DNA from 2 places in the Jeotgalibacillus sp. JSM ZJ347 genome. Region 2 is predicted to be linked to the other one. Evidence: riboswitches for the same ligand, from Rfam matches in the RefSeq annotation. Region 2 holds a riboswitch; the other holds the start of a gene.
The links. A riboswitch is a leader RNA that binds a small molecule or an ion and turns the genes downstream of it on or off. The one in region 2 is predicted to bind S-adenosylmethionine.
Positions count from the first base shown of each region.

Region 1 (15,017 bases), on a different contig from region 2:
GTAGTGCAATTAAAAAGAAAATGACATACATCACAAAATTGGCAATGAATATATAGTTAAACGAAAATGATGCTACAAATCCTCCCATGGCAGCACCTGCTGCTACACCAATATTTGTTGCAAGATAAATCGCATTAAACGCTTTCCTGCCACCCTCCGGCCAGACAGAACCGGCCATGGCATACATAGAAGGAAAAACAATTCCTGAACCGAAACCGATAAAAATCATAAAGAAAACATAATGAGGCCACCCATGCCAGATCATCAGACCGCCAACTGCAGTGAGCGTTATAATAATACCGGACATAATCGATCTGTAGCCGCCGATTTTATCAAACAGCACCCCGCCAAGCAGATTGCCAAGCACACTCGCACCGGCATTTGCCATCAGCACCAGTCCGGCAGTGGTCAGTGACTTCCCAAGCTCTCCACTGATATAAATTGTATTTAACGGCCACAAAAAAGAAGCCCCCGTTACGTTGATTGCCATCCCAATCACTAAAAACCACAAAGCACGCGGCACTGCTGTCCCTCTTTTCATTTATATTTCGTATACCAAATTATTTTACCGGGTAATATGTATAAATACAATATACTGGTAAGAAGATGGAGGATTCTTAATATTTGGTTTAATATTATGCGGGTGTTGCAATGTTTTATATTTCAAAATTACTGTGTATTTTAATGGTTAATGTACATACTCAGCCGATGATTTCCGGGGAGGACGGAGACTCCCGCCCCGGAAAAGGGCAGGTGAGATCCCGCAAGGCGGAGCCTGAGGAAGCTCACCGTCCGGGGGCAGGAAAGCGCAGTCCTCCCCCGAAATCACCGGCGTTATATATAGCGCTTTTTAATCAATCCACCTCCATTCAGTAGTCCCCCTCTGCAAATCATGGTAGAATGCCAAGAGTACGCTAAAAGCAATGAAGGAGGTTCACACCTTTGGCAACAGAAAACCCTTTTCAATATGCGGCTGACAACAAGCGCTATCATACATGGAACTATCATTTAAGAAATCATTTCGGACATAAAGTATTTAAAGTCGCGCTTGACGGCGGCTTTGACTGCCCAAACCGTGACGGCACTGTGGCCCACGGCGGCTGTACATTCTGCAGTGCTGCAGGATCCGGAGACTTTGCAGGAAACCGGGTTGATCCGCTTGAAGTGCAGTTTAACGAAATTAAAACGCGTATGCACCGAAAGTGGAAGGAAGGTAAGTACATGGCTTACTTCCAGGCATTTACGAATACCCACGCGCCGGTTGAAGTGCTGCGTGAGAAGTATGAAAAAGTACTCGGCTTTGAAGATGTTGTCGGACTCTCAATCGCAACACGTCCTGACTGTCTGCCGGATGACGTTGTTGACTATCTGGCTGAATTAAATGAAAGAACATATCTCTGGGTGGAGCTTGGACTCCAGACAGTTCATGAATCAACAGCTGATATGATTAACCGCGCACATGATTTTGAATGCTATAAAGAAGGCGTCAAAAAGCTCCGTGACCGCGGAATCAGAGTCTGCTCACATATTATTAACGGACTTCCCGGTGAAGACCGTGACATGATGATGGAAACTGCGAAGGCAGTTGCAGACCTTGACGTGCAGGGCATTAAAATTCACCTGCTTCATCTGTTGAAAGGAACACCGATGGTTAAGCAGTATGAAAAAGGCCAGCTCGAATTTATGACACAGGAAGAATATGTAGAGCTTGTATGTGATCAACTTGAAATTCTTCCACCTGAAATGATCATCCACAGAATCACGGGAGACGGCCCAATTGAATTAATGGTGGGACCAATGTGGAGTGTGAATAAATGGGAAGTACTGACTGGTATTGATCGGGCTCTGATTGACAGAGGCTCGTGTCAGGGCAGCAAGTATGTAAGTGAGGTGCGGTCATGAATCTGGACAGAATCCTTCCATATACAAGAACACTTTTAGAAAGAGCGGTTAAACCGGGGGAAGTGGTCATTGATGCTACTGTTGGTAACGGCAATGACACATTGTTTCTCGCACGCCTCGTCGGCGAGCATGGCAGGGTTTACGGATTTGATGTTCAGCAGGATGCAATTGCAGAAACAACATCAAAGCTTGAAGAATATGAACTGAAAAACCGCGTTCTGTTATTTAACCAGGGACATGAAACAATTGAAGAGACCCTCCCACCTGTTCACCATGGTGCAGTTGCCGGCGCAATCTTTAACCTCGGTTACCTGCCGGGCGGTGATGAAACGATCGTCACAAGACCGCGCACAACCATTGCAGCGGTTGAACAGTGTCTAAGCGTCATGCGCTCAGGCGGTATGATGATTCTCGTCATCTACCACGGTCACCCTGAAGGCGCCGTTGAACGAGACTACCTGTTACGCTACTGCGAAAAAATAGATGGCCTCGAAGCCCAGGTGCTGCGCTATCAATTTATCAATACACAAACACCATCGCCGTTTATTCTGGCGATAGAAAAGAAATAAAAAGCAGCCATGTGATTTGAAGAAAATCACATGGCTGTTTGCATTTTAATTGTAATCTGAGGCGAACGAAGCGGAAGGCGGCGACTCCATCAGGAGAAGTCGGACAGGTGAGACCCCGCAAGGCGAAGCCTGAGGAGGCTCACCGCCGGCCCTGCGGAAAGCGTCCGCCTGAAGCGCAGTAAGCCGGTTACAGCATGTTAACCCCAGTCCAACTAACCTTTACAGCATTCTCTCCGCAATCCGCTTAAATGAATTCAGCTTATCCTCAAAATCATAGGCAATCGTCGTCAGCATAATCTCATCCGTCTCATACTCTTCAGCAAGCCTATTCAGCTCTTTTTCAACATGATCAATATCACCAATCACCATGCGCTTCCTGTTTTCAAGCACACGCAGTCTCTCAAAATGACTATATTCATAAGCCATCGCTTTTTCAGGACTCGGCGTACCTTTAGACGGCATGCCCTGCTCAAGCATCACCATTGAAAGATCCAGGCTAGATGCAATCCGCTCAGCATCCTCCATCGTGTCACCGCAGATCGTAAATACCGCAACAGAATGTTTCGGCTTATCATAGTATTTTGAAGGCTTGAAACGTCTCAAATACTGCTGTGTATATGAAGGTCCTCCCTGTCCGTTGATGAATAGCGCAAATGTATACGGCACACCCATATCAGCTGCAAGTGCTGCTGATGAAGGACTTGATCCAAGCATCCAGAGATCCGGTACAGTCTGCGTAACAGGGGTTGCTTTAATGTTGCCATAAGGGTGATCCTCAGGCACATCATCATGCAGATACTGCAGAAGCTCAGCAGCCTGTTCAGGATAACGGTTCACATCACGCGGTTTCCCGTCTGACAGGGCATATGATGCTCTTGGCATTCCGCCCGGCGCACGGCCGATTCCGACATCAATTCTCCCTGGTGTCAGTCCTTCAAGCACTTTAAAGTTTTCAGCCACTTTATAAGCGCTGTAATGTGGCAACATCACACCGCCTGAACCTACTTTGATCCGTTCTGTTTTCGCTGCTAAATGGGCAATCAGTACTTCAGGGGAAGATCCGGCAAGCGTTGGTGTATCATGATGCTCAGATACCCAGAAGCGCTCAAACCCCAGGCGGTCTGCAAGCTGTGCAAGTTCCACCGTCTGCTTGAGACCCTGTTCAGCCGTTCCCCCTTCTGAAATAGATGATTGATCTAATATACTTAATGTCAATGACATGATTTCACTCCTCTCATTCTACATTATTGTAAAGTCCATTTAAAAAGTCGAATATTCCGCTCAGCGAAATATCCGACTCTTTTTATACCTGACTTTTAATATAAATGTTTCCTGATAGAACTTTCATGACATTTCTATACGCTCTTCCGTTCATATAAAAGAAGAAGCTTACCGCTCCGCTTGACCGGATCATCTTCCGCGCAAGGTTTCTTACTTTCTTCTGGCTGTTGACTTTATCATCAGATAAATAAACACCAAGGAGCCCTCTGTTGATCAGCATATGGAATCTGCTGTGCGGGAGTTTTCTCGTATGTTTGTCTGCCTCCCTGACAAAGTGTTGAAGCCTTTTAAAAAGGTTTTCCGGATTTTTATAATAGAAGCAGAAGTTGAGATCTCCCTCTTCCTGATCCTCTTGCTGGTCAATAAAATAATCGAGTAATATATGAAGTCCCTGTATGTAAGGAAAGTAACCTTCCCGGATAATGGCTGCATGCTCAGGCTTAAAATCCGATCTGAGCGCATAGGATACGAGACAGAAAATACCAAGCGTTGAGCCTGTACATGCTGAAAACTCGTACCATTCCATTTCGGGAAATTCACCTCGGTGGACTTCAAACCATTTCTGGAGTCGCGCCTCACGCTCATCTTCAGCCACGTGTTTGTGAATCTGCAGTTCACAGTAAATACGCGACAGATAAAGCAGTTCTTCCTTAATTAGAGGATAATTCGGAATTCTTGAGAGCACTTCCTGACAACGCAGCACAAGTCCTGATAAGTAATGATCTTCACTGTCTTCTCTCAAATGATAATAATCTCCCGGAACGGCTCCAACAGTCAGTGCATCTTCCATCGCCTGGTGAAGTGCTGCAAAATCCTCCGGATCAAGTGATGTGCTCCGGTCACACAGGTTATCAAGATAATCACTGATCGTCTGATAAGCCACGATGAATTCGATGGCGTCACGTTTCCCTTTTAAAGCTAAAAGAGACATAATACCGCCGCCTTCACAGTGAAAAGCCTTATTTGTCAGACTATCAATAGCCTGTTTTCTACACTCTTCATTTTCGATCTGCAGTGCTTTTTGCTTCCAGTAATAAAGCTCCCTGTGAACGATTGGGAACACTTTACGGTATACCTGATTCATCAGAAATAACGGTTCATTTGGAACTGACATGTGATTCCACCTCTTCTATAAATCATAGCCGATTGATCTTAAGCAATTTTTGACAAATGATTCTGCATAGTGAAAAACTTCATCACGTTCTGGTTCATTGAATAATTCATGGTAACACTGCTGCCATTCTTTATACTGAAATTCATCCAGGTTATGTGACAGCAGCCACTTCTTCCCCGGACCTGTATCTACAAGCTTGTTCTCACCGCTTTGCATCATTAAAACCGGTACATCAGGAAAGTCACTGTCCTCTGCTAAGGTTTGCTTCATTGCAAACAGCATTTCCCGATACCACCTGACCGATACCCTGGAGACATAGATCGGATCCTCCAGATCAAGCTCAATAATTTCATCGTTACGTGTTGCATCCTGAACGGTAAAGCCAAAAGTAAACCGGTGCTCAGGAGATAGTCTGTTCAGACTGCCTGATAGCAGATGACTGAATTTTGACGGGGTATGCTTATAGGCAAAGCTTGGATTTGACAAAATTAACCCTGCAATTTCGTATTTCTTTTTATACATCATTCTGACTGCAATTAAGCCGCCAAGTCCCTGGCCAAGTAAAAAGATCGGCAGGTTAAAAAGCATCGCCGCTTCAATCCATTGTTCTACTGCCGTTTCATATTCTTTAAAAGAGTCAATATGTCCTCTTTCTGTTCTCTTCACCATTCCCTGACCGGGGAGATCACCCATAACAACGTGATACCCTCTCTGACGCCACATTTCAATTAACCAGCCGTACCTGGCATGATGTTCAAGTTCACCATGAATCATCACGATCACGCCGTGTGCAATTCCATCAGTTTCCCATTTCCACATGACAAGAACACCTGCCTTTCAAATTCTTAGAAGTCTGTGTTGTGAAGTATCAGGTAAGCCTGTGTTAAAATAAACTATATCATATTTCAGATTGGACACAGGAGTGATTTGATGATTCTTTCTTATAAAGGACACAACCCTAAAATTGATGAAAGTGTATACATATCAAAAATGGCTACCATATCAGGTGACGTGAAAATCGGGGCTGAATCAAGTGTCTGGCCGGGTGCTGTCATCCGGGGAGACGTATCACCTACCATCATTGGTGATAAAGTAAATATTCAGGATCTCTCCATGCTTCACCAGAGTCCTAACCTGCCGCTTGTTATTGAAGATGAAGTGACAATTGGTCACCAGGTAACGCTTCACAGCTGTACAATCCGGAAAAATGCATTGATCGGAATGGGGTCTATTATTCTTGACGGCGCTGAAGTCGGTGAAGGTGCTTTTATTGGTGCAGGCAGTCTTGTGCCACCGGGTAAAAAGATTCCTGCGGGGATGATGGCATTCGGCCGCCCGGCAAAAGTGGTGCGCGAAGTAAACGAAGAAGACCGCGCGGATATGAAGCGAATTGTAAGAGAATATGCTGAAAAAGCACAGGTGTACAAAGAAGCTGAACGCAATCGCTTAGATGGAGACGATGTTTAATGAGTGACCGATATGCTGTTTGAATCATTCGGTAATGATTCATTTATTCTTCTAACGGGGTTATTACTAATAACAGGTGTACTTGTTGCAAAGTTTTCTAACAAGTGGGGACTTCCGGCGCTCGTTCTTTTTATTGTCATAGGAATGATTGTTGGCAGTGATGGTCTTGGAATTGTTTACTTTGATGATGCAAGAGCAGCACAGCTGATCGGGATCTTTTCACTTGTGATCATCTTATTTGAAGGCGGAATGCAGACGAAATGGCAGACTGTACGTGCAGTAGCACTCCCCTCCCTTTCTCTTGCAACTCTGGGCGTTGTGCTAACATCAGGAATTGTAGGCTATGCAGCATACCTGATCTTTGACGTAACACTGCTTGAAGGACTATTATTTGGTGCGATCGTCGGCTCCACAGATGCAGCTGCCGTTTTTTCAGTTTTAAAAGAACGGAACATCAAAGCAAAAATGGGTGCCACACTCGAAGCCGAATCTGGAACAAATGACCCAATGGCTGTTTTTTTAACCCTGTCTTTTATTGAACTGATCTCAAATGAAAATTCCTCTATCTGGGGATTGATTCCTTCATTTATTCTTCAAATGGGTGCCGGTCTTGCAATTGGTCTGATTCTCGGGCGAATTGCTTCATTTGCACTGAACCGGATCAAGCTTGATTCTAGTGGACTTTATCCAATTTTTTCTGTTTCTTTTGCATTATTAACATACAGTATTACAGCAATTGTTGGTGGTAGTGGATTTCTTGCGGTTTATGTAGCTGCACTTATTATTGGTAACAATGAATTAACCTACCGCTATTCTATTTTTCAATTCAATGAAGGTTTCGCCTGGATGTCTCAGATCCTGATGTTTATCATATTAGGTCTATTGGTATTTCCCGGAGAGTTATTCTCTTTAAATATCGTGATTAATGGATTGATCCTTTCAATTATCTTAATTTTTGTTGCTCGTCCGATTGCAGTTTTCTTATCGGTTGCAGGTATGAAGTATAAAATGAAAGAAAGAATTTTCATTTCATGGGCAGGTTTAAGAGGAGCCGTACCAATTGTTCTCGCGACATTCCCCGTAGTAGCAGGGCTTGAAAATGGGCAGCTGTTTTTTAATGTTGTTTTCTTTATCGTACTTACCTCAACGCTTCTCCAGGGTTCCACGATTTCATATGTGGCAAAGAAGCTGAATCTTGTGGGTCCTAAAAAAGATACACCTCACCATTCGTTGGAACTGATTTCAATCGGAAAAGCGAATGCTGAAATGATCCAGTTTCATACGAATAGGGATATTGCAATTGTAGGTCAGAAACTGAAGGACCTGAAATTCCCGCACCAGGCAACAATCAGTGCGATTGTGCGGAACGATCAACTGATCAGCCCGTATGGTGAAACGCAGATTAAAGCCGGAGATTTTCTGTATATTCTTGTGAATACTAAACACAAGGATGAAGTGAAAAAGCTGCTTGAAGAGAAAAAGAAAAAGCCGCAGGAAACTGCGGGTAAATAGCTAAAAGCGGATGAGCACATCCGCTTTTTCATTTGAATTCCATTTCAATTTTCCCATCCCTCAACACAAGGCGGGCACTGAATGTTTTACCTGCTTTACTTTTAAATCCTTTGATCATGCCTGTCTGACCTTTTTCACAAAGCGCTTTTATCTGTGCATCTGAAATTTTCTTTTTCAGAAGTAGTTTAGGGAGCGTCTGTTTGCAGCCCTGCTTATAATCGCTGCAGCCGAAGAATCCACCTTTATCCACCATGACACCCTTTTTACATCTTGGGCATACCGGCATTACGGAAGATTTTTTCTGAGCGCTTCCTGCCGTGGCTTTTACACTTCCCATCTGCTTTGGCGCTTCAGTGATCATATGCTGAATAAACTTGGCGATATTGTTCAGAAACGCTTCCTGACTGCCTTCTTTTCTGCCGATTTTCTTTAAATAGGTTTCCCACCTGGCCGTCATTTCAGGACTGCTCAATAACGTCCCGCCGATGACCTGACAGAGCGTAACGCCTTTATCTGTTACTGACACTGTATTTTTCGTAACTTTAATGTACTGCTGCTTTTTTAACGTATCAATGATGGAAGCACGCGTTGCCTCAGTCCCGATCCCTTCAACTTCCTTCAACATTGCCTGGTCCTGTTCATCTTCAAGCATTTTCCCGGCTGTTTTCATCATGGTGATGAGCTGTCCTTCAGTATAAGGCTTAGGCGGCTTCGTCATATCATCTTTGATATTCACAACAGATGCAATAACGTCACCTGTTTTAAGCGGTGGAAGAATTGTATCTTTTTTGGCGTTTTCACTGAACAGCTCTTTCCATCCACGCTTTTTCTCAATTGCTCCTTTTACACTGAAAATGAGCCCCTGAATATCCACATCCACCTGCGTTTCTTCATAATGATAATCCTCATGAAACATCGCAAGCGTGCTCCCAAGAATTTCGTTATAAATGTTTTTTTCCATCGGCTTCAGTTTTTCAATCCGGTCTCTCGATAGCACTTTTTTCGTCGGAATAATGGCATAGTGCTCCTGCACCTTGCTGTCTTGCACATATTTAGGCCGTGGCTTCGGATGAGCTATATCAAAAGAGGTTCCTGCTGCAGCTTTCATTGAATCAAGCTGACCGAACAAATAGCGGAATTCACTCATTGTGATGAACTGGCAATCTGTACGCGGGTAGGATACCAGCTTTTTCTCATATAGATCCTGGACTGTTTTCAATACATTGGACGGGCTGTATTTATATCGTCTGTTCATTTTCGCCTGAAGTGAAGACAGACTGTGAAGGCTTGGCGCCTGCATTTTCTTCAGTTTCTTTTCCGCTTTAGCAACTGTTCCCTTTGTGTCAGCACCATTCTCAATACCGTGCTGTTTCAGTATATCCGCAGCCTCTTCCATCTTTTTAAACGTCGTTTTATGCTTTGTCTGAAAAGCCTGTCCGCTTTCCTTATGATCAGCAATCAGCTGAAAGAACGGTTCGGGTTTAAAGTTTTCAATTTCATGCTGCCGCTGCCAGATCATATACAATGTCGGCGTCTGCACGCGTCCAAGACTGAACGGACCATCGACACCTCTTTCCTGTAAAAGCAGCGTATAAAGCCTTGAAATATTCATTCCGACAAGCCAGTCACTCACCTGTCTCGTCTGCGCTTCATCATATAGCGAAAGGTAATCGTCTCCATTACGCAGCTCCTGGAATCCTTTTCTGATCACATCTTTTTCAAGCGAATTAATCCATAAGCGTTTTGTCGGCTTATGCATCATCCCTGCCTGCTCAATAATGGACCGCGCAATATTCTCCCCTTCTCTGTCACTGTCTGTTGCTACGACAATCTGATCAGCTTTTCTGAGAAGACCTTTGACGATATTGAATTGCGCACGCTTGGCATAAGGAACAGTGAACTTGAATTCTTCCGGAATCATCGGCAGCGTATCGAGCTTCCAGCGCTTCCACTCCGGCTTATATTTCTGGGGTTCCTCTAAAGATACTAAATGACCGAATCCCCATGTAATTGCCGCTCCTCCCGGGAACAGCGGATCTTCAATATGAAAATAACCATCAGTTTTTCGTGATGTATGAAATGCATCAGCATAGCTTTTTGCCTGTGAAGGTTTTTCTGCGAGAATGACAGTAAACAAAGGAATTCCTCCTAGTATTGGTCCGAAGCATCAATCGGGGATTTGTGACTTTATCATATCATGTGAGTAGTGAGTTAGCGAACACTTATTCTGTGTTTGCGTGGCGTGGTTCGTGGAATGGTTGTCGATGTTCGGAGAATAAACGTGGTTGTTCAAAGAATACTAGATCGTGTTCGGAGAAAAGTGACATTTGACCTAACCCGCATCAACAAAAAAATCCGGAATATATCTCAAAGGATACATTCCGGATCTGAATCATATTATGCGTTAGCTTCTTGCTTCAGCGCATCCGCTTTATCTGTTCTTTCCCATGGAAGATCAAGATCATTACGGCCAAAGTGTCCGTAAGCAGCAGTCTGCTTATAGATCGGACGGCGAAGATCAAGCATTTTAATAATACCTGCCGGACGAAGGTCAAAGTGATTGCGGATCAGCTCTACAAGCGTCTCTTCGTCTACTTTACCAGTTCCGAAAGTATTAACTGAAATCGAAACAGGCTGCGCCACGCCGATTGCGTATGCAAGCTGTACTTCACATTTATCAGCAAGACCAGCAGCCACAATGTTTTTTGCAACATAACGTGCAGCATAAGCACCTGAGCGGTCAACTTTTGTTGCATCCTTACCTGAGAATGCACCGCCGCCGTGACGCGCATATCCACCGTACGTATCAACGATGATCTTACGGCCAGTCAGACCTGCATCCCCCTGAGGTCCGCCGATAACGAAACGGCCAGTCGGGTTAATGAAGTATTTTGTTTCTTCATCAATCAGTTCAGCAGGAACAACCTGGTTGATGACATGTTCTTTCAGATTGCGCTGGATCTGCTCCAGGCTGACTTCCGGGTGGTGCTGCGTTGAGATAACAATTGTATCAACACGTACCGGTTTGTCGTTTTCATCATACTCAACCGTAACCTGTGTTTTACCATCAGGACGCAGGTAAGGAAGAATATCTTCTTTACGCACTTCAGTCAGACGGCGTGACAGTTTGTGAGCAAGTGAGATTGGCAGTGGCATCAGTTCAGTTGTTTCGTTATTTGCATAACCAAACATCAGTCCCTGGTCACCGGCACCGATTGATTCGATTTCAGCGTCAGTCATCTGGCTTTCACGGTCTTCAAGTGAGCGGTCAACTCCTGCAGCGATGTCAGGTGACTGCTCATCAATCGAAGTTAATACTGCACACGTATCCGCATCAAAACCGTATTTAGCACGTGTATAACCGATTTCTTTGATCGTTTCACGTACGATCTTAGGGATATCTACATAAGTAGAAGTTGAGATTTCTCCCGCTACCAGAACAAGTCCGGTTGTAACAGAAGTTTCGCACGCCACACGGGCATTCGGATCATCCTTTAAGATTGCATCAAGAATTGAATCAGAAATCTGATCACAGATTTTATCCGGATGTCCCTCAGTTACGGACTCGGATGTAAATAAACGACGTTTTACAGACATATAAGTCTCCTCCTTGTGAAGCAAATAGTCGACGGTACTCATTACCCTTAGAGATCGAACGTTAACCTACCAGATCATCCAAGTTTCGGCTAAAAATAAAAGAAACCTCTCCCCAATCGCATGTTTGAGGAAAGGTTCATAATCAGTTCGCCTTTCACTCTTATCGTTCAAGACAGTTGTCTTGCTCCAGGTTAGCACCTTCGCTCCAATTGTTTGGACCGCAAAAGCATCACGCTTTTTTGCAGAGCAGGTTGCTGGGTTTCATAGGGCCTGTCCCTCCACCAGCTCGGGATAAGAGTATCCGTTCAAAAAACTATCATACGGAAATGCATGTCTAATGTCAATCATAATATGTATGATGATGAGAAGTTTTCTTGATCTTGCGTTTATTTTAATCCATTGTTGTACTTGCACAGCTGTTAATTAGAGCGTAAGGGGGCGGCTCGCAGGAAGGGACATGTGAGGCAACGGCGAAGCCTGCGGGCTCACCGCCCGGCCACGGAAAGCGTCCCCCCTGGAGCGAAAATTAACAGCCAACTTCGAGGAAGATAACAAAATAAGATTTTTTAATGAAATCCGCAATTAGTATAGACTATTCGTTTGAATGTGTTATACTAATTTCGAACAAAGGTGAATGACTTACTGAAAAGGTGGGAGATAACATGACAACAATCCGAAACACTTCAGAATTAAAAGAACTATTAATGAGTGAACGCGTGAATAAGAACCTTTCTGTACCCCAGCTAGTTGAAAAAGTATTAATGAGAGAAGAAGGTACAATCACTTCAACAGGCGCTGTCAGAGCTGAAACGGGGACTTATACAGGCCGCTCTCCTAAAGATAAATTTATTGTAGATGAAGCTTCTGTGCGTGACAAGATTGACTGGGGTAAAGTCAATCAGCCGATCTCTGAAGACTCATTTGACCGTTTATATACGAAAGTACTGAATCATCTTGGTGAAAAAGAAGAAGTATTCGTCTTTGAAGGCTTCGCAGGTGCTGACGCTGCTTCCCGCCTTCCAATCCGCGTTGTTAACGAGCGCGCATGGCATAACCTCTTTGCTCACCAGCTGTTTATCCGCCCTGAAAAAGGTGAAGCATGGACCAGCCAGAATGAAGCACCGTTTACCATTTTATCTGCGCCTTCGCTAAAGGCAGATCCAAAAACAGACGGCACAAATTCAGAAACATTTATCGTTGTATCATTTGAGCAGCGTACCATTTTAATCGGTGGTACTGAATATGCAGGTGAGATGAAAAAATCCATTTTCTCAGTCATGAATTACCTGCTGCCGCAAAATGATATTCTGCCGATGCACTGTTCTGCAAATGTTGGAGCAGAAGGTGACGTTGCACTGTTCTTCGGACTTTCCGGAACTGGTAAAACGACGCTTTCAGCAGATGCTGACCGTAAGCTGATCGGGGATGATGAGCACGGCTGGTCTGATAACGGCGTCTTCAATATTGAAGGTGGATGTTATGCAAAATGCATCAACCTTTCAGAGGAAAAAGAGCCGCAAATTTTTGATGCAATCCGCTTTGGTTCAGTCCTTGAAAATGTCGTACTTGACCCTGAGACGCATGAAGCGGATTATGATGATTCTTCATTAACTGAAAACACACGTGCTGCGTACCCGCTGCAGGCGATGAAAAATATTGTTGATCCGAGCAGAGCCGGTCATCCGAATACAATTGTCTTCCTGACAGCTGACGCATTCGGCGTACTGCCTCCGATCTCAAAGCTGACGAAGGAGCAGGCAATGTATCACTTCCTGAGCGGCTATACATCAAAGCTTGCCGGTACTGAAAGAGGCATTACTGAACCTGAAGCAACATTCTCAACATGCTTCGGCTCACCTTTCCTTCCGCTTGAGCCGACTGTATATGCTGAAATGCTCGGTAAAAAGCTAGAAGAGCATGATGCTGAAGTCTACCTTGTGAATACAGGCTGGACTGGCGGCGCTTATGGCACTGGATCTCGCATGAAGCTTGCCTACACAAGAGCAATGGTCAGAGCAGCACTTCACGGTGAACTAGCAAATGCAGAAACAGCGAAAAATGGGCTGTTTGGTCTTGAAACACCACTTCACGTACCTGGCGTACCTGATGATGTACTGCAGCCGAGATTTGCATGGAAGAATGAAAGTGCTTATGAGGAAAAAGCGATGGAGCTTGCAATAAAGTTTAAAGAGAACTTCAAAAAGTTCACTAGCGTTGATGAAAGCATCGCCAAGCTTGGCGGTCCAATCGTATAATCATTTAGAGCGTATCGGCACAATGCCGATACGCTTTTTAGTTTGTAGATTCCAATGATTTTATTTCAAAATATATGATTGTCTTCTGCCCGCTCCACTCAAGCTTATAGATCTCAGCGACTCCTCTGACCTCACCGGCAATTGAGTTCTTCACCTCAAGCGGTATATGCATTGGATACAATCTGTATTCATCTTTTACAAGCTTGAAAAAGTTATTTTCAATTCTTTCTTCTCTTCCTTTTGTCACAATCATTGTATTTAACTCAAGCGGCATACCCATTATACTCAGCTCCTCTGTTTTTTCATCCAGTCTGTCAGTTTTTTAACTGTTGCAATGTTTTCAAGCGGTGGAAATGCATGATGAAAGTCAGCATAATACCAGCTCTCGACTTTTTTATTATTTTCCTTCAGCTTATGTTCAAGTTGATAGGCGTGCTCCGGTGACACATTGTTATCGAGTTCACCGTGAATAATCAGCACCGGACAATTGATGCGTTCGATTTCATTCAGCGGTGTACGCCATTCATACGCTTCTGGTACCTTTGTTGGCGAACCGCCAATGACACGCTTCATCATTCTTCTCATATCTTTACGTTCCTGATAGGTCAGTACCATGTCTGAGACGCCATTCCAGGTTACAACGGAAGAAATCCCTTCATCTTCAATTGCCGCAATCAGGGCCATGACGCCGCCTCTTGAAAACCCGAAGACATGCAGGTGACCGGAAAATGCAGAGTGGTTTCTTAAAATCACATTGCCGTGTACTGCATCCATCCTGTCTTCACCGGCAAAATCCTCATTACCTTCTCCCCCTCTGTTTCCACGGTAATAAGGGGCAAAGACAATAAAACCCTGCGAAGCAAACTGGGCAATCCTTGACGGCCTGACCATCCCGATACCCTTTATACCACCTCTCAAATATAAAAAGCCATCATAAGTCCCTTCTTTTAAAGGCTCTGCAAGTAACCCCTTCACTTTTAACCCTTCTGACCAATAGAGCACTTCATGCATCAAAATTTTGGGGTTCGGTGATGGATAGGGATGCTTCCGAATGATCTCACCATTTTTACCCAAGCTTTTTCCCTCCATCCACTTTCTTCTGAATCGATTCAATTGATAACCTGACCGTGTCATCCTTCATAATAAAACTGAACTTTTCCCCGTACCGGTCTGATAAAATATCCCCTGTTACCATGACAGGACCGTCTGTTTCGTAATAATCATGCTTTGGCGTAAGAGAGGTAAGTTCTGTGTAGAATACTGACTTAATAATTTCAGGATCCACATCAACCTTATACTGTCCGATATAAATCAGCTCAC
Region 1 is NZ_JBISEN010000001.1:14,445-29,461, reverse strand. Features, by position in the region: gene ACH6CZ_RS00165 (MDR family MFS transporter) at 1-523, opposite strand, end outside; gene mnmL (tRNA modification radical SAM protein MnmL/YtqA) at 943-1,902, shown strand; gene mnmM (tRNA 5-(aminomethyl)-2-thiouridylate-methyltransferase MnmM) at 1,899-2,471, shown strand; gene ACH6CZ_RS00150 (LLM class flavin-dependent oxidoreductase) at 2,691-3,692, opposite strand; gene ACH6CZ_RS00145 (tetraprenyl-beta-curcumene synthase family protein) at 3,775-4,866, opposite strand; gene ACH6CZ_RS00140 (alpha/beta fold hydrolase) at 4,882-5,685, opposite strand; gene ACH6CZ_RS00135 (gamma carbonic anhydrase) at 5,797-6,333, shown strand; gene ACH6CZ_RS00130 (potassium/proton antiporter) at 6,346-7,845, shown strand; gene ACH6CZ_RS00125 (type IA DNA topoisomerase) at 7,874-9,982, opposite strand; gene metK (methionine adenosyltransferase) at 10,243-11,442, opposite strand; SAM riboswitch class I at 11,600-11,740, opposite strand; gene pckA (phosphoenolpyruvate carboxykinase (ATP)) at 12,105-13,697, shown strand; gene ACH6CZ_RS00110 (DUF2584 family protein) at 13,735-13,977, opposite strand; gene ACH6CZ_RS00105 (alpha/beta hydrolase family protein) at 13,983-14,786, opposite strand; gene ytkD (RNA deprotection pyrophosphohydrolase) at 14,764-15,017, opposite strand, start outside.
Region 1: another riboswitch for S-adenosylmethionine. It lies ahead of metK (methionine adenosyltransferase); the one in region 2 lies ahead of ACH6CZ_RS10455 (methionine ABC transporter ATP-binding protein).

Region 2 (15,017 bases):
GAAGCAATGGTTGAAGGAAGATCTGAGGATTTCAGCAAACATTTCCTTGGCACACACTTTTTCAACCCACCTCGTTACTTAAAGCTGCTTGAAGTCATTCCGGCAAGTTCAACTGATCCGGAAGTCGTTCAGTTCATGAAAACGTTTGGTGAAGATACGCTTGGTAAAGGAGTTGTATTTGCAAAGGATACACCGAACTTTATCGCTAACAGGATTGGAACATACGGTTTACTTGTAACGGTAAAAGAAATGCTGAAAAGCGGATACAGCGTTGGAGAAGTCGACTCGGTTACGGGTCCATTAATCGGACGTCCAAAGAGCGCTACTTTCAGAACACTTGATGTGGTTGGTCTTGATACATTTATCCACGTTGCGAAAAACGTCTATGATCAGGTTGATGGCGAGGAGAAGGAAGTATTTGACGTGCCGGACTTCATGCTGAAAATGCGTGATAACGGCTGGCTTGGCAGTAAGTCTGGCCAGGGCTTCTTCAAAAAAGAAGGAAAAGAAATCCTTCAGTTAAATCCTGAAACGCTTGAATACGAAGCGCGCGGGAAGTTGAAAGCCGCTTCAGTCGAAATGGCAAAGCAGGAAAAAGGATTCTCAGGCAAGATGAAGACACTTGTCTATGGAAAAGACCGTGCATCAGAACTACTCTGGTCAATCCTTGCACCAGTTCTCGTATACTCAGCAGAACTGAATGGAGAAATTGCAGACGATATCACGGGTATTGATCAGGCAATGAAGTGGGGCTTCGGCTGGGGTAAAGGACCATTTGAAACATGGGATGCAATCGGCGTAGCGAAATCAGTTGAGCGTATGAAAGCTGAAGGATTGAATGTACCTGAGTGGGTTGAAGACATGATCGCAAACGGCCACGACTCTTTCTACAAAGAAGAAAACGGAGACCTTTTCTTCTTTCATGACGGTGCATATCAGCCGGTACAGGAAAATGCAAAAGTGATTGACCTGAAGCGTCTGAAGAAAAAGAACGGTGTCATTAAGAAAAACTCAGGTGCAAGCCTGATAGACCTTGGAGACGGCGTTGCGCTTTTAGAATTCACTTCACCTAACAATGCGATTGGTATGGATATCACTCAGATGATCAATTACGCAGTAGATGAAGTTTCTAAAAATTATAAAGGGCTTGTGATCGGTAACCAGGGTAAAAACTTCTGTGTCGGCGCAAACCTTGCCATGATCTTAATGGAAGCACAGGATGACAACATTTTTGAAATCGATATGGTCGTAAAGCACTTCCAGCAGGCGATGATGAAGCTGAAATACAGCTCATTCCCTGTAGTAGCTGCACCATTTGGCATGACGCTGGGTGGCGGAACTGAAGTTTGTCTGCCGGCTGACCATATTCAGGCATCAGCTGAAACATATATGGGTCTTGTAGAAGTGGGCGTAGGCTTGATTCCTGGCGGTGGCGGTAACAAAGAACTTTACCTGAATTACTACAACAGCCTGCCAAAAGGCGTAGACTTCGATCTTCAAAAGGTAGCAAACAGAGTGTTTGAAATGATCGCCATGGCGAAAGTATCAACATCTGCCGCTGAAGCAAGAGACTACAACTTCCTGAGCCAGTCTGACGGAATCAGCGTAAACGGAGATCACCTGATCTATGACGCAAAGCAGGCAGTCCTTCATTTAGCTGAGAACTATACCACACCTGTTAAAAAGAAAGTGCCTGTCGTCGGCGAACCGGGATACGCAACATTACTTCTTGGAGCACAGTCGATGTATCAATCAGGCTTTATCTCAGAGCATGATCTGAAAATTGCTAAGAAACTTGCATACGTCATCGCAGGTGGAAAGGTACCTTATGGAACGGAAGTAGACGAAGAGTACCTGCTTCAGCTTGAAAGAGAAGCATTTCTGAGCCTGATCGAAAAACCAAAATCACAACAGCGCATGCAGCACATGCTCGTAAAAGGCAAGCCGCTGCGTAACTGATTTTTCAATTAATATCAGTTGAGGATTTGACTTTATATCAGCAACTTTGAAATTTAAATTACCATCTAGTCGAACGGAGTGGAGGGCGGTGACTCCGGCGGGATTAGACGGACAGGTGAGACCCCGGAAGCGAAGCTGAGGAGGCTCACCGCCGTCCCCGCGGAAAGCATCCGCCCGGAGCGCAGTTCGACGGTCTAATCAGATAAATCGAGTTTTTAAGGGGGAGCATTATGCGTGAAGCAGTAATCGTTGCCGGAGCAAGAACGCCGGTCGGCAAAGCAAAAAAAGGATCACTGGCTCATGTACGTCCGGATGATTTGGGCGCACTTGCTGTCAGAGAAACACTAAAGCGTGCAGGAAACTATGACGGTGAAATTGATGATCTGATCTTCGGCTGTGCAATGCCGGAAGCAGAACAGGGAATGAATATGGCGCGGAACATCGGTGCACTTGCAGGACTGAATTACACAGTACCTGCAATCACGATTAACCGCTATTGCTCATCAGGACTGCAGTCAATCGCATACGGCGCAGAGCGCATTATGCTTGGTCAGGCAGATACAATTATTGCAGGCGGAGCAGAGTCAATGAGCCTTGTGCCAATGATGGGTCATACAGTCCGACCAAATTCAAAAATCGCTGAAGAAATGCCTGAATACTACATGAGCATGGGTCACACAGCAGAGGAAGTAGCGAAGAAATTCGGTATTTCACGTGAAGACCAGGATGCTTTTGCAGTAAGAAGTCATCAGAAAGCAGCTCAAGCTGTTCACGGCGGCGTATTTGATGAAGAAATTGTACCGGTGGAAGTCACACGCCGTACAGTTGGAGAAGATTATAAGATGAAAGAAGAAACATTTACTTTCTCAAGAGATGAAGGCGTTCGCCCTGACTCTTCTGTTGAATCACTCGGTAAACTTCGCCCGGCATTTTCAACGACTGGTTCAGTAACAGCTGGTAATGCTTCTCAGACGAGCGACGGAGCGGCAGCTGTGATGGTGATGGATCGTGAAAAAGCAGAGTCACTTGGACTGAAGCCAATCGCTAAATTCCGTTCATTCGCAGTAGGCGGCGTCCCACCTGAAATCATGGGTGTGGGTCCGGTTGAAGCCATTCCTAAAGCATTGAAACTTGCAGGACTTTCATTATCTGACATTGATCTGTTTGAACTGAATGAAGCTTTTGCTTCACAGTCAATTCAGGTCATCAGACAGCTTGGCTTAAATGAAGACATTGTGAATGTAAACGGCGGTGCGATCGCACTTGGTCACCCGCTTGGCTGTACTGGAACAAAACTGACACTGTCGCTGCTTCATGAATTGAAGCGCAGACAGCAGCAATTCGGCGTTGTCACAATGTGTATCGGCGGCGGAATGGGCGCAGCAGGCGTCTTTGAAATGATTAACTAATTAACTTTCCATAGGCCGGCTGCTCATTCCGCTCCAGGCGGACGCTTTCCGGACGGTGGTTGCTGAGCCTCCTCAGGCAAGCCTTGCGGGGTCTCAGCTTCCCACTAATCGTCCCGGAGTCGCCGCCTTCCGCTGCATTCGCAGCCTGGAAAATGACTTGCTACTAATTTCAATTTTAATAAAAGAACATAAAGGGAGGAATTTTTCATGTCAAACGAAACAAAAGCATTGGTAAAAGGCGGCAGCTTTCTGATTGAGGATGTTGAAGCTTCTAACGTATTCACACCGGAGGATTACACTGACGAGCAGAAAATGATTGCAAAAACAACTGAGGATTATGTGATTAACGAAGTAGTTCCTGAAGTTGAGCACATTGAAAACCACGAGTTCGACCGTTCAGTTAAGCTTCTGAAAAAAGCAGGGGATCTTGGTCTTTTAGGAGCAGATGTTCCTGAAGAGTACGGCGGTCTTGGACTTGATAAGGTCAGCTCAGCTTTAATCGCTGAAAAAATGTCACGCGCCGGCGGTTTCTCAATTACTCACGGTGCACACGTAGGAATTGGTTCATTGCCGATCGTTCTTTTCGGAAACGAAGATCAAAAGCAAAAGTATCTGCCAACACTTGCGACTGGTGAAAAAATTGCAGCTTATGCACTGACTGAGCCGGGTTCTGGTTCTGATGCACTTGGCGCAAAAACAACTGCTAAGCTAAACGAAGCTGGCACTCACTATGTATTAAACGGTGAAAAGCAATGGATTACAAATGCAGGCTTTGCTGATGTATTTGTTGTTTATGCAAAAATCGACGGCGAGCACTTCTCTACATTTATCGTAGAACGCGACTTCCCGGGCGTTTCGGTTGGTGCTGAAGAGAAAAAGATGGGTATTAAGAGTTCTTCAACTCGTACGCTGATCCTTGAAGATGCAGAAGTACCGGTTGAAAACCTGCTTGGTGACGCTGGTAAAGGTCACGTGATTGCATTTAACATTCTGAACATCGGCCGTTATAAGCTTGGCGTAGGTACAGTTGGTGCTTCAAAGCGTGCGCTTGAACTTGCTGTGAAATATACAAACGAGCGTAAGCAGTTTAATACACCAATCTCAAGCTTTAACCTGACTAAGGAAAAGCTTGCGACAATGGGTGCGAAGCTTTATGCAACAGAAAGCTCAGTTTACCGTACAGTTGGTCTGTTTGAAGATCGTATGAGCCAGCTGTCTGATGAGGAAATCAAAGACGGTAAAGAAGTAGCGAAATCAATTGCTGAATATGCAATCGAATGTTCACTGAACAAAGTATTCGGTACTGAATCACTTGATTATATTGCAGATGAGGCAGTTCAGCTGCACGGCGGTTACGGCTTTATGCAGGAGTATGAAGTAGAGCGCATCTACCGTGACTCACGTATCAACCGTATCTTTGAAGGGACAAATGAAATTAACCGCTTATTGGTTCCAGGAACATACCTTCGTAAAGCAATGAAGGGCGAACTGCCATTACTTCAAAAAGCACAGGCGCTTCAGGAAGAATTGATGACGATGATGCCTGAAGAAATCAGCGATGAGCCGTTAAAGCAGGAAGAGTATCTTGTGAAAAATGCGAAGAAGATCGGTCTTCTTGCTGCAGGTCTTGCTGCACAGAAGTACGGCAAAGCGCTTGAAGCAGAGCAAGAAATCCTTGTGAATATTGCTGATATCGTATCACTTGCTTATGCGATGGAGTCTTCACTTCTTCGTACACAGAAGGCTGTTGAAAAATCAGGTCTAGAGAAGAACCAGCAGAAGGTTCTTTATACGCAGATCTTCTGTCAGGAAGCGTTCAACGAGATCGAACAGCATGCGAAAGAAACGCTGATTGCTGCTGAGAGTGGTGATTCACTGCGCATGATGCTTTCAGCACTTCGCAAGTTTACTCGTTTCACTCCGGTAAACCTGATTCCAGTGAAGCGTGAAGCGGCTGCGAAGCTGATTAATGCTGAGAAGTTTGTCGTTTAATTAATTGAATAAAACCTACTTAAAGAGTCTGAAACGGATTATGTTTCAGGCTCTTTATCCGTTCCGCTGCGCTTCAAGGGGGACGCTTTCCGGCCGGTTGTTGCTGAGCCTCCTCGGCTTCGCTTGTGGGGTCTCAGCTTCCAACTTATCGTCCCGGAGTCGCCCCCCTTCCGCTTCGCTGCACTAAGGTTCAAATTAAATGTGGGTGAATTAATCAGATTGAAAATTTAGCAACAATAAACTTTCTTGTGAAAGCATCTTCAATTGACATTCTGTATATAAGTATTTAAAATATGTCTAAACTTTTAAACATATAGACATAAGGAGTGTGGTTGGATGAATGTGTTGATTACGGGTGCGTCTGGCGGGATTGGAAAAGAGTTGGCGAAGCTTTTTGCAGAAAAGGGGCATACGTTGATTCTTGCGGCGAGAAGTATGGATAAGCTGAATGAACTGGCGGATGAATTGAGAGAGAAATATACGATTGAGACGCATGTTTTTCAAAGTGATTTATCAAAAGCGGGTGCTGCCGAGGCTCTTTTTGCTGAGGTGAAAGGACAGGATTTGCAGGTTGATATTCTGATTAATAACGCAGGCGTCGGTTTATTTGGAGAGTTTCATCAGACTGATCTTCAAAAGGAACAGGAAATGATTCAGTTAAATATTACGTCATTAACTGAGCTGACAAAGCTGTTTGGCCGGGAGATGGTGAATGCGAAATCAGGTAAGATACTGAATGTCGCTTCGACAGCTGCGTTTTTCCCGGGACCATTAATGTCTGTGTATTATGCATCAAAAGCATATGTGAAATCATTTACTGAGGCGCTTGATAATGAATGGGCTGAGCATGGTGTGCAGGTGTCAGGGTTATATCCCGGACCTACAAGCACCGGATTTAAAGACACTGCTGAGCTGAATGATTCAAAGTTATTTAAGAACGGTACGATGAAACCGCAGGCGGTAGCAAAGATTGCGTTTATCGAATTCATGAATGGGAAAAAGCAGATTATTCCTGGCGGGATGAACAAGCTTCAGTCCAGAGCGAGCCGACTTATCTCCAGATCGGCTGCTGCCGGTATTGTAAGAAAAACTCAGGAAAGAGAGTAGTGAGGTGACAACGATGGGGGAACAAGCAGAAAAAGCATTTCGGGATTGTATACCGTTATTTCAGGCATTAAGTGATCCTTATCGTCAGGATATTGTCTTAATGCTGTCAGATGCCGATTCAATGACAGTGAATGAACTAACGGAAAGGCTTCCACTATCCCGTCCTGCTGTTTCTCATCATTTGAAAATTCTGCGTGAACAGGGTATTTTAAAAATGGAACAGCATGGCACACAGCGCAATTATTCCCTTGCACTTGAGGGTGCGCTTGAGACGTTAAAGCATCTGATCATTACAGTGGAAGACCGCTGTTATTAAAAGGAGGAGTTAACATGGCGATTACTTTTTATACGTACCCAAAATGCGGTACGTGCCGCAAAGCAAAAAAATGGCTGGATCAAAACGAGGTGTCATACGAAGAAATTCACTTAATTGATTCACCACCTTCAAAAGAGGAACTTTCTGAGCTACATAAAAAAAGTGGTATGGAACTGAAGAAGTTCTTTAATACAAGCGGCGTAAAGTACCGGGAGCTTGGCCTGAAAGACAAACTGGCTGACATGTCAGATGATGAAAAGCTTGAATTACTGGCTTCAGATGGCAAGCTGATCAAGCGTCCGCTGACAACTGATGGCACACAAGTCACTGTTGGATTTAAAGAACCTGAATTTGAGGAAAAATGGCAGGGCTAAATCAGAAACAATTCTTGTTTTCAGGCACCTGTTATGCCAATATGAAGTAGTATAGAAATCATTCATATGCGGAGGGAAAATACATGAGTTCACCAAAAGAATTACGTTATTCAGAAGAACACGAATGGGTAAAAGTTGAAGACGGTAAAGCACGAATCGGTATTACTGAATTTGCACAATCAGAACTTGGCGATATCGTATTCGTTGAACTGCCGGAAGTTGGCGACGAGCTGCAGGCAGACGAGCCATTTGGCAGTGTTGAATCTGTGAAAACAGTTTCAGAACTTTACGCACCAGTCAGCGGTAAAGTCGTTGAGGTAAACGAAGACCTTGAAGACAGCCCTGAATACGTTAACGAATCTCCATATGAAAAAGCATGGATGGTCGTAGTAGAACTTTCTGACGAATCAGAAGTTGACGAACTGATGGATGCTGAAGCATATGACAAAATGACAGACGAAGACTGATTAACATGCCGTTCACCTGGTTTGGTGAGCGGTATTTTGCTATCAAAAAGTGGCAGGTGATTTCCGCTTCAGGGAGACGCTTTGCGTGGCCGGGCGGTGAGCCAGCAGGCTTCGCCGTATGCCTCACCTGTCCCTTCATGCCACAGGAGTCGCCCCCTTACGATCCAATCACCTGCAGTGCAAGTATAAATATTTCTTTAAAAACTCCTGAATGATAATTGGCAAACCACACCTTCTAAGGTAAAGTACTACTGCAAAAGGAACTTCCCCATCTCATTTACTTGCATTTCTTCACTGTACAGGCGACAATTAAAGCAGCAGCATACCATGTAAGAAAGCCGTGCGATCCTTAGGTGAGGGTGTGATGGGAAATGGAGTGCAAAAAGGTTATTATTGTTGAAGGCAAATCTGATAAACGCAAGGTACAGCCGATTATTAGAGAACCGGTAGATATCATTTGTACAAACGGCACAATCAGCCTTTCAAAAATGGATGAACTGATTGATGAATTGTATGAAAAAGATGTCTATGTGCTTGTGGATGCGGATGATGCAGGCGAAAAACTGCGAAAACAGTTTAAAAGAGAGATGCCCGAAGCCGATCATCTGTATATCGACAGAGCCTATCGTGAGGTTGCAACTGCGCCTGAGCAGCACCTGGCAGTTATTTTAGCGGGTGCGAACATTGATATTTACACTGAGTTTTTAGAAAAAAGGATGAATCTTTAATGATAAAAGAATGGACAATTGAGGATCTGGATCAGCGATTACAGCAGCAACAGCAAGCAGCGATGTATTTGTATACACCAATGTGCGGGACATGTAAGCTTGCAGGTAAAATGCTTGAAGTTACAGCAGCAGCAATTAAAGACACTGAAATCGGTAAAGCGGATCTAAATTACGTCGAGCCGCTTGCAGAACGCTATCAGATCGAGAGCGTACCGTGTCTACTGTTATTTAAAAACGGCGAAATGGTGCAGAAAATCTATAAATTCGAATCGGTTCCAACGATTTTTGAAGCTTTCGAAGAACTTTCCAGGCAGCCGGTCGAAAAGTAAATGTGCAATTTTTGAAAAAAATCGTTGACATTAATTTTAGGGTCATGATACGATTTGTCTCGTACTCTTAATGAATCTTAACTAAATACGCGAAACTCTTATCAAGAGCGGCGGAGGGAAGTGCCCTATGAAGCCCGGCAACCGACAGTTTACTGGAAAGGTGCCAAGTCACACAGGTGAAAACCTGGCAGATGAGAGAAAGCCGTTTTAATTTTGGACGCCTTTCTGCTCATCACGCAGAGAGGCGTTTTCGTTTTTGTAGATGAGTGGGCAATTTATGGAATCATTTTAATGTCCCACTTTAACGGGATAATAAGTTAATTGACGAAAGTAGGTGATGGTATGATAACCATCTCAGATGTAAAAAAAGTATTTAAAACAAGAAGCGGTTCGCTGACTGCAGTAGATAAAGTCAATCTGGAAATCCAGGAAGGCGAAATATTTGGGGTTATTGGCTACAGCGGTGCCGGTAAAAGTACATTGATTCGCATGTTGAACGGTCTTGAACAGCCGTCAGAAGGTAAAGTGGATATAAACGGCAAGCTGATTTCCTCTATCAAAGGAGGCGATTTAAGAAAAGCAAGACAGAAAATCAGTATGATCTTCCAGCATTTTAATCTACTCTGGTCACGCACTGTCAGTGAAAATATTGCTTTTCCTCTTGAAATTGCTGGCGTACCAAAGCAGGAGAGGCAAAAGAGAGTCAATGAACTGATTGAGCTGGTTGGTCTGGAGGGACGTGGAGATGCATATCCGTCCCAGCTGAGTGGCGGTCAGAAGCAGAGAGTCGGGATTGCAAGAGCGCTTGCGAATGACCCTGAAGTGCTGCTGTGTGACGAAGCAACTTCAGCGCTTGATCCTCAGACAACAGATGCGATTCTTGAACTGCTCGTTGATATTAACAAACGTCTCGGGCTGACAATTGTCCTGATCACACATGAAATGCATGTGATCAGAAAGATCTGTCACCGTGTGGCAGTCATGGAAGGCGGAAAAGTTGTTGAACTCGGAGATGTGCTTGAAGTATTTAAGCAGCCGAAAGAAAAGATTACGAAACGCTTTGTTCAGCAGGTAACAGAGCCTGAAGAAACAAAAGAAACGATTGAACATCTTCTTGAAGAATATCAGGATGGTAAAGTGGTTAAGCTGTCATTCGTTGGAGAATCAGCAGAGCAGCCGGTCGTTACAAACCTGATCCGTTCATTTGATCTGCAGGTGAATATTCTGCAGGGGAAAATTTCTCAGACGCAAAATGGCGCATACGGTTCACTGTTTATTCATTTACACGGTAAGCAGGACGAGCTTGAGCGTGCGATTGAATTTTTAGAAGCGGCAAGTGTTGGAGTGGAGGTGATCACGCATGATTGAGCAGATTTTTCCGAACGTTGAGTGGCCGGTCATGTGGGAAGCGACATATGAAACAATTTATATGACTGTGCTGTCAGTTGTGATCACATTTGTGTTGGGACTCGCACTCGGATTGCTATTGTTTCTCACTTCTAAAGGAAACCTGTGGGAGAACAAAATCGCCTACACCATTACAACAGCACTCGTTAATATATTCAGGTCAATTCCATTTATCATTTTAATTGTACTGCTGATCCCGTTTACACGCTTTCTCCTCGGAACAATCAGGGGAGCGGATGCAGCACTGCCTGCACTGATTATCGGTGCAGCTCCATTCTATGCACGAATGGTTGAAATCGCACTGCGTGAAATTGATAAAGGGGTTATTGAAGCAGCAAGATCAATGGGTGCAAAGGTAAGCACGATTATATTTAAAGTATTACTGCCGGAATCAATGCCAGCGCTGATCTCAGGAATCACGGTTACAGCGATCGCGCTTGTCGGTTATACAGCAATGGCTGGTGTTATCGGAGCGGGCGGACTTGGTAACCTGGCATTTCTTGATGGTTTCCAGCGAAGCAGAGACGATGTCACACTCGCAGCAACCATCATTATCCTAGCAATCGTCTTCATCATTCAATTCTTTGGAGACTTCTTCACCAACAAACTGGATAAACGCTAATTTAGCTTATTATAAAAAACACATTTAAGGGAGAGAATGACACATGAAAAAATTCGTAGCAGGAACATTCGCAGTAACAAGTATTTTCGCTTTAGCCGCTTGCGGTTCAGATAATGCAGAAGGTATCGGCACTGGTGAAGAGGGCGAGCCGGTTGAACTGAGAGTCGGCGCTTCTAATGTACCTCACGCAGAAATCCTTGAGCAGGCACAGCCGCTTCTTGAAGAAGAAGGCGTAGACCTTCAAATTGAAACGTATCAGGACTATATACTGCCGAACCAGGACCTTGAATCAGGTGAGATTGATGCAAACTACTTCCAGCACATTCCTTACCTTGAATCACAAATCGCAGAGCACGGCTATGATTTCGCAAACGCTGGCGGAATTCACATTGAGCCGATTGGTATCTACTCTCAGGAGCACGAATCACTTGATGACCTTCCTGAAGGCGCTGAAATTTTGATGAGTAATTCAGTCGCTGACCACGGTCGTATCCTGACAATGCTTGAAGCGCAGGGGCTTATCACACTTGACCCTGAAGTGGACAAAACTAAAGCGGAAGTATCAGATGTTGTAGAAAACCCTAAAAACCTTCAGTTTGAAGCAGATTACGAAGCAGCACTGCTTGTCCAGCTTTATGAAAATGGAGAAGGTGACGCTGTACTGATCAATTCAAACTACGCAATTGACGCTGGGATTAACCCGCTTGAAGATTCAATCGCACTTGAAAATTCAGATTCACCATATGTTAACGTAATTGCAGTGAACAGCGGTGAAGAAGATAATGAAGCAGTTCAGAAGCTTGTAGAAGTTTTAACTTCTGAAGAAATTCAGGACTTCATTCTTGAAGAATGGGGCGGCGCTGTCGTACCGGTTGACGCAGAATAATGTATTTGTCGCTGTCCAGGCTATGCCTGGGCATTTTTTACGTTTTGACGTATGGTGGGAGGATAGTTATAGCAGTTTTCCCCGGAGATGCACGAAACTCCGCTTCAGTTGTAGTGATACACCCGGGAAGTTGTTGTGATCCGGTCCGAAGTTATCGCGATCAACCACAAACTTGTAGCAATCCCACACCAAAATCCGCCCCGTTGAAAACCATCCGAATAAAAAATTTCAAATATTCTTCATCCGTTGATACACACGCAATGAAAACCCTTACATATACCTGATAAATATTTGTAATAGTCAAAAAATTATGCTAGGGTGTTTAATAAGTTTTCTAGCGGGTAATTACCCACTAGAAAACATTTTTAGAAATAATATGGAAACCAAGTCACGGACAAAAAATTGAAAAGGAATGATTCATTATCCATCCGATTAAAGTTGATTTTACAACTGACATGGAAAAGCAGATGCTAAGTTCGCACGGAGTTGGTTACGAAACGTATATGAGAGACCACGATGTGCGTATGAATGTGGAAATGAAACGTGAAGAAGAGTACAAAAAGTCACAAGACTTAGTCCAGGAACTTGAAGGTAAAGTCATCAATCATTTATAATAGTAGAGAAGTGAAAAAAGTCAGTGTATCTTACACTGACTTTTTTAATTGTAACGGCAAGGGTCAGCGTCATTTGATTCTAGTTTTAATTTGTTATAAGATTAGAATGAGAATAAATTGAGAATGGTTCTTCCATTTCAAATTCATATACAAACGGAGGTAATTAGACAATGGCTTCAACTTTAGTAATTAAAGATCTCCACGTTGAGATCGAAGGTAAAGAAATTTTAAAAGGTGTAAACCTTGAATTAGATAGCGGTAAGATTCACGTTATTATGGGACCTAACGGAACGGGTAAATCAACACTCGCTTCAGCAATCATGGGACACCCTAAGTTTGAAGTAACAAAAGGTGAAGTACTGCTGAACGGTGAAAACGTTCTTGAAATGGAAGTAGATGAGCGTGCACTTGCAGGTCTATTCCTTGCAATGCAGTACCCAAGTGAAATCACTGGTGTAACAAATGCAGACTTCCTTCGTTCTGCAATCAATGCACGCCGTGAAGAAGGCCAGGAAATTTCTCTAATGAAATTCATTAAAGAACTTGATAAGAACATGGACTTCCTTGAAATGGATCAGAACATGGCACAGCGTTACCTGAATGAAGGTTTCTCAGGCGGTGAGAAAAAGCGTAACGAAATTCTTCAGCTGATGATGATCAAACCTGAATTCGGTATTCTTGATGAAATCGACTCTGGTCTTGATATCGATGCACTGAAAGTTGTATCTAAAGGAATTAATAAAATGCGCAGCGAAGACTTCGGCTGCCTGATTATCACTCACTATCAGCGTCTTCTTAACTACATCGAGCCTGATTTTGTACACGTAATGATGCAGGGCCGCGTTGTAAAATCAGGTGGACCTGAACTTGCACAGCGCCTTGAAAGTGAAGGTTATGACTGGATCAAGCAGGAGCTTGGGATTGAAGACGAAACTGTAGGACAAGAAGCGTAACTGATAGGAGGATGAATATGACGACACAAATGAAATTGCCGGTTGATCAGCAAGCGGTGCAGGCTTTCTCAGAAAAGAACGGCGAGCCTGGCTGGCTGTCGTCCCTTCGATTGGACGCACTTGCGAAAGCAGAAGAGCTGCCATTGCCGAAGCCGGATAAAACGAAAATTGATAAATGGAATTTCACACAGTTTGCAAGCCATACTGTAGATAGCGAAGTTTATGCTTCATTAGAAGAGCTTCCTGAAACAGTGAAGTCTCTTGTAGACGCTGAGAAGCAGGAAAACCTGTATATCCAGCGCAACAATACACCAGCATACCTGAAGCTGTCTGACAGCCTTAAGAGTAAAGGTGTTATTTTCACAGATATTTTTACTGCAGCGAAGGAGCATCCTGAGCTTGTAGAACAATATTTCATGAAGGACGCTGTACAGGTGGACGAGCATAAGCTGACTGCGCTTCATGCAGCACTTGTAAATGGCGGAGCATTCCTTTATGTGCCTAAAAACGTTGAACTCGAAGAGCCAATTCAGGCTGTATACGTTCACGACAATGCAGACGCAGCTCTTTTCAACCACGTATTAGTGGTAGCTGAAGAGAATTCTGCGGTCACTTATGTGGAATCGTATCTTGCAACTGAAGGTGCTGGTGAGTCGCTTGCGAACATCATCACTGAAGTTGTAGCTAAAGATAACGCACGCGTTGTATACGGAGCAGTTGATAACCTGTCAGAAGGTACAACAACTTACGTAAACCGCCGTGGAACAGCAGCACGCGATGCAAAAATCGAGTGGGCACTTGGTATGATGAATGACGGTAATACAATTTCAGAAAACATCACGCACCTGATTGGTGATAATTCACATGGCGACACAAAGATGGTTGTAGTCGGACGTGGAAACCAAAAGCAGAACTTCACAACGAATATCAGACACTGGGGTAAAAACTCAGAAGGTTATATTTTGAAGCACGGTGTGATGAAGGACGCAGCTTCTTCTATCTTTAACGGAATCGGTAAGATTGAGCACGGCGCTACAAAAGCAAACGCTGAGCAGGAGTCACGTGTACTCATGCTGAGTGAAAAAGCTCGCGGTGATGCAAACCCGATCCTTCTGATTGATGAAGATGATGTAACTGCAGGTCACGCAGCTTCAGTTGGCCGCGTAGATCCAATGCAGCTGTTCTATCTGATGAGCCGTGGTATTTCTCAAAAAGAAGCAGAACGTCTTGTGATTCACGGTTTCTTAGCACCAGTTGTGACAAACCTTCCAATTGAAGGCGTTAAGCAGCAGCTGACAGAAGTCATTGAAAGGAAAGTGAATGTATGAATGTCGAAGAGATCCGCAGACAGTTTCCAATATTGGACCAGGAAGTAAACGGTCAGCCGCTTGTCTATCTTGACAGCGCAGCTACTTCTCAAAAACCGCTGTCTGTGATCCGGGCACTTGATGAGTACTATAAAGGGTACAATTCAAACGTACACCGCGGTGTGCACACGCTTGGAACCCGGGCGACAGACGGGTATGAAGGAGCTCGAGAAAAAGTTCGTAAATTCATTAATGCCGCAAAGTCTGAAGAGGTCATCTTCATGCGCGGTACGACAACAGCGATTAATACCATCGCACAAAGCTATGGGCAGGACAATGTGAAAGAAGGCGACGAAATCGTCATCACACATATGGAGCACCACAGCAATATTATCCCGTGGCAGCAGCTCGAAAAAAGAACCGGTGCAACGCTCAAGTATGTCCCGCTTCAGGCAGACGGCACGCTGTCACTGGATGATGTACGTGAAACGATTACGCAAAATACGAAAATCGTTTCAATTATGATGGTTTCCAACGTACTTGGCAC
Region 2 is NZ_JBISEN010000002.1:986,791-1,001,807, forward strand. Features, by position in the region: gene ACH6CZ_RS10410 (3-hydroxyacyl-CoA dehydrogenase/enoyl-CoA hydratase family protein) at 1-1,959, shown strand, start outside; gene ACH6CZ_RS10415 (acetyl-CoA C-acetyltransferase) at 2,190-3,368, shown strand; gene ACH6CZ_RS10420 (acyl-CoA dehydrogenase family protein) at 3,576-5,360, shown strand; gene ACH6CZ_RS10425 (SDR family NAD(P)-dependent oxidoreductase) at 5,697-6,467, shown strand; gene ACH6CZ_RS10430 (ArsR/SmtB family transcription factor) at 6,481-6,783, shown strand; gene ACH6CZ_RS10435 (arsenate reductase family protein) at 6,798-7,157, shown strand; gene gcvH (glycine cleavage system protein GcvH) at 7,241-7,624, shown strand; gene ACH6CZ_RS10445 (toprim domain-containing protein) at 7,996-8,352, shown strand; gene ACH6CZ_RS10450 (thioredoxin family protein) at 8,352-8,681, shown strand; SAM riboswitch class I at 8,777-8,879, shown strand; gene ACH6CZ_RS10455 (methionine ABC transporter ATP-binding protein) at 9,024-10,049, shown strand; gene ACH6CZ_RS10460 (methionine ABC transporter permease) at 10,042-10,710, shown strand; gene ACH6CZ_RS10465 (MetQ/NlpA family ABC transporter substrate-binding protein) at 10,754-11,596, shown strand; gene ACH6CZ_RS10470 (YuzK family famiily protein) at 12,064-12,210, shown strand; gene sufC (Fe-S cluster assembly ATPase SufC) at 12,381-13,163, shown strand; gene sufD (Fe-S cluster assembly protein SufD) at 13,181-14,491, shown strand; gene ACH6CZ_RS10485 (cysteine desulfurase) at 14,488-15,017, shown strand, end outside.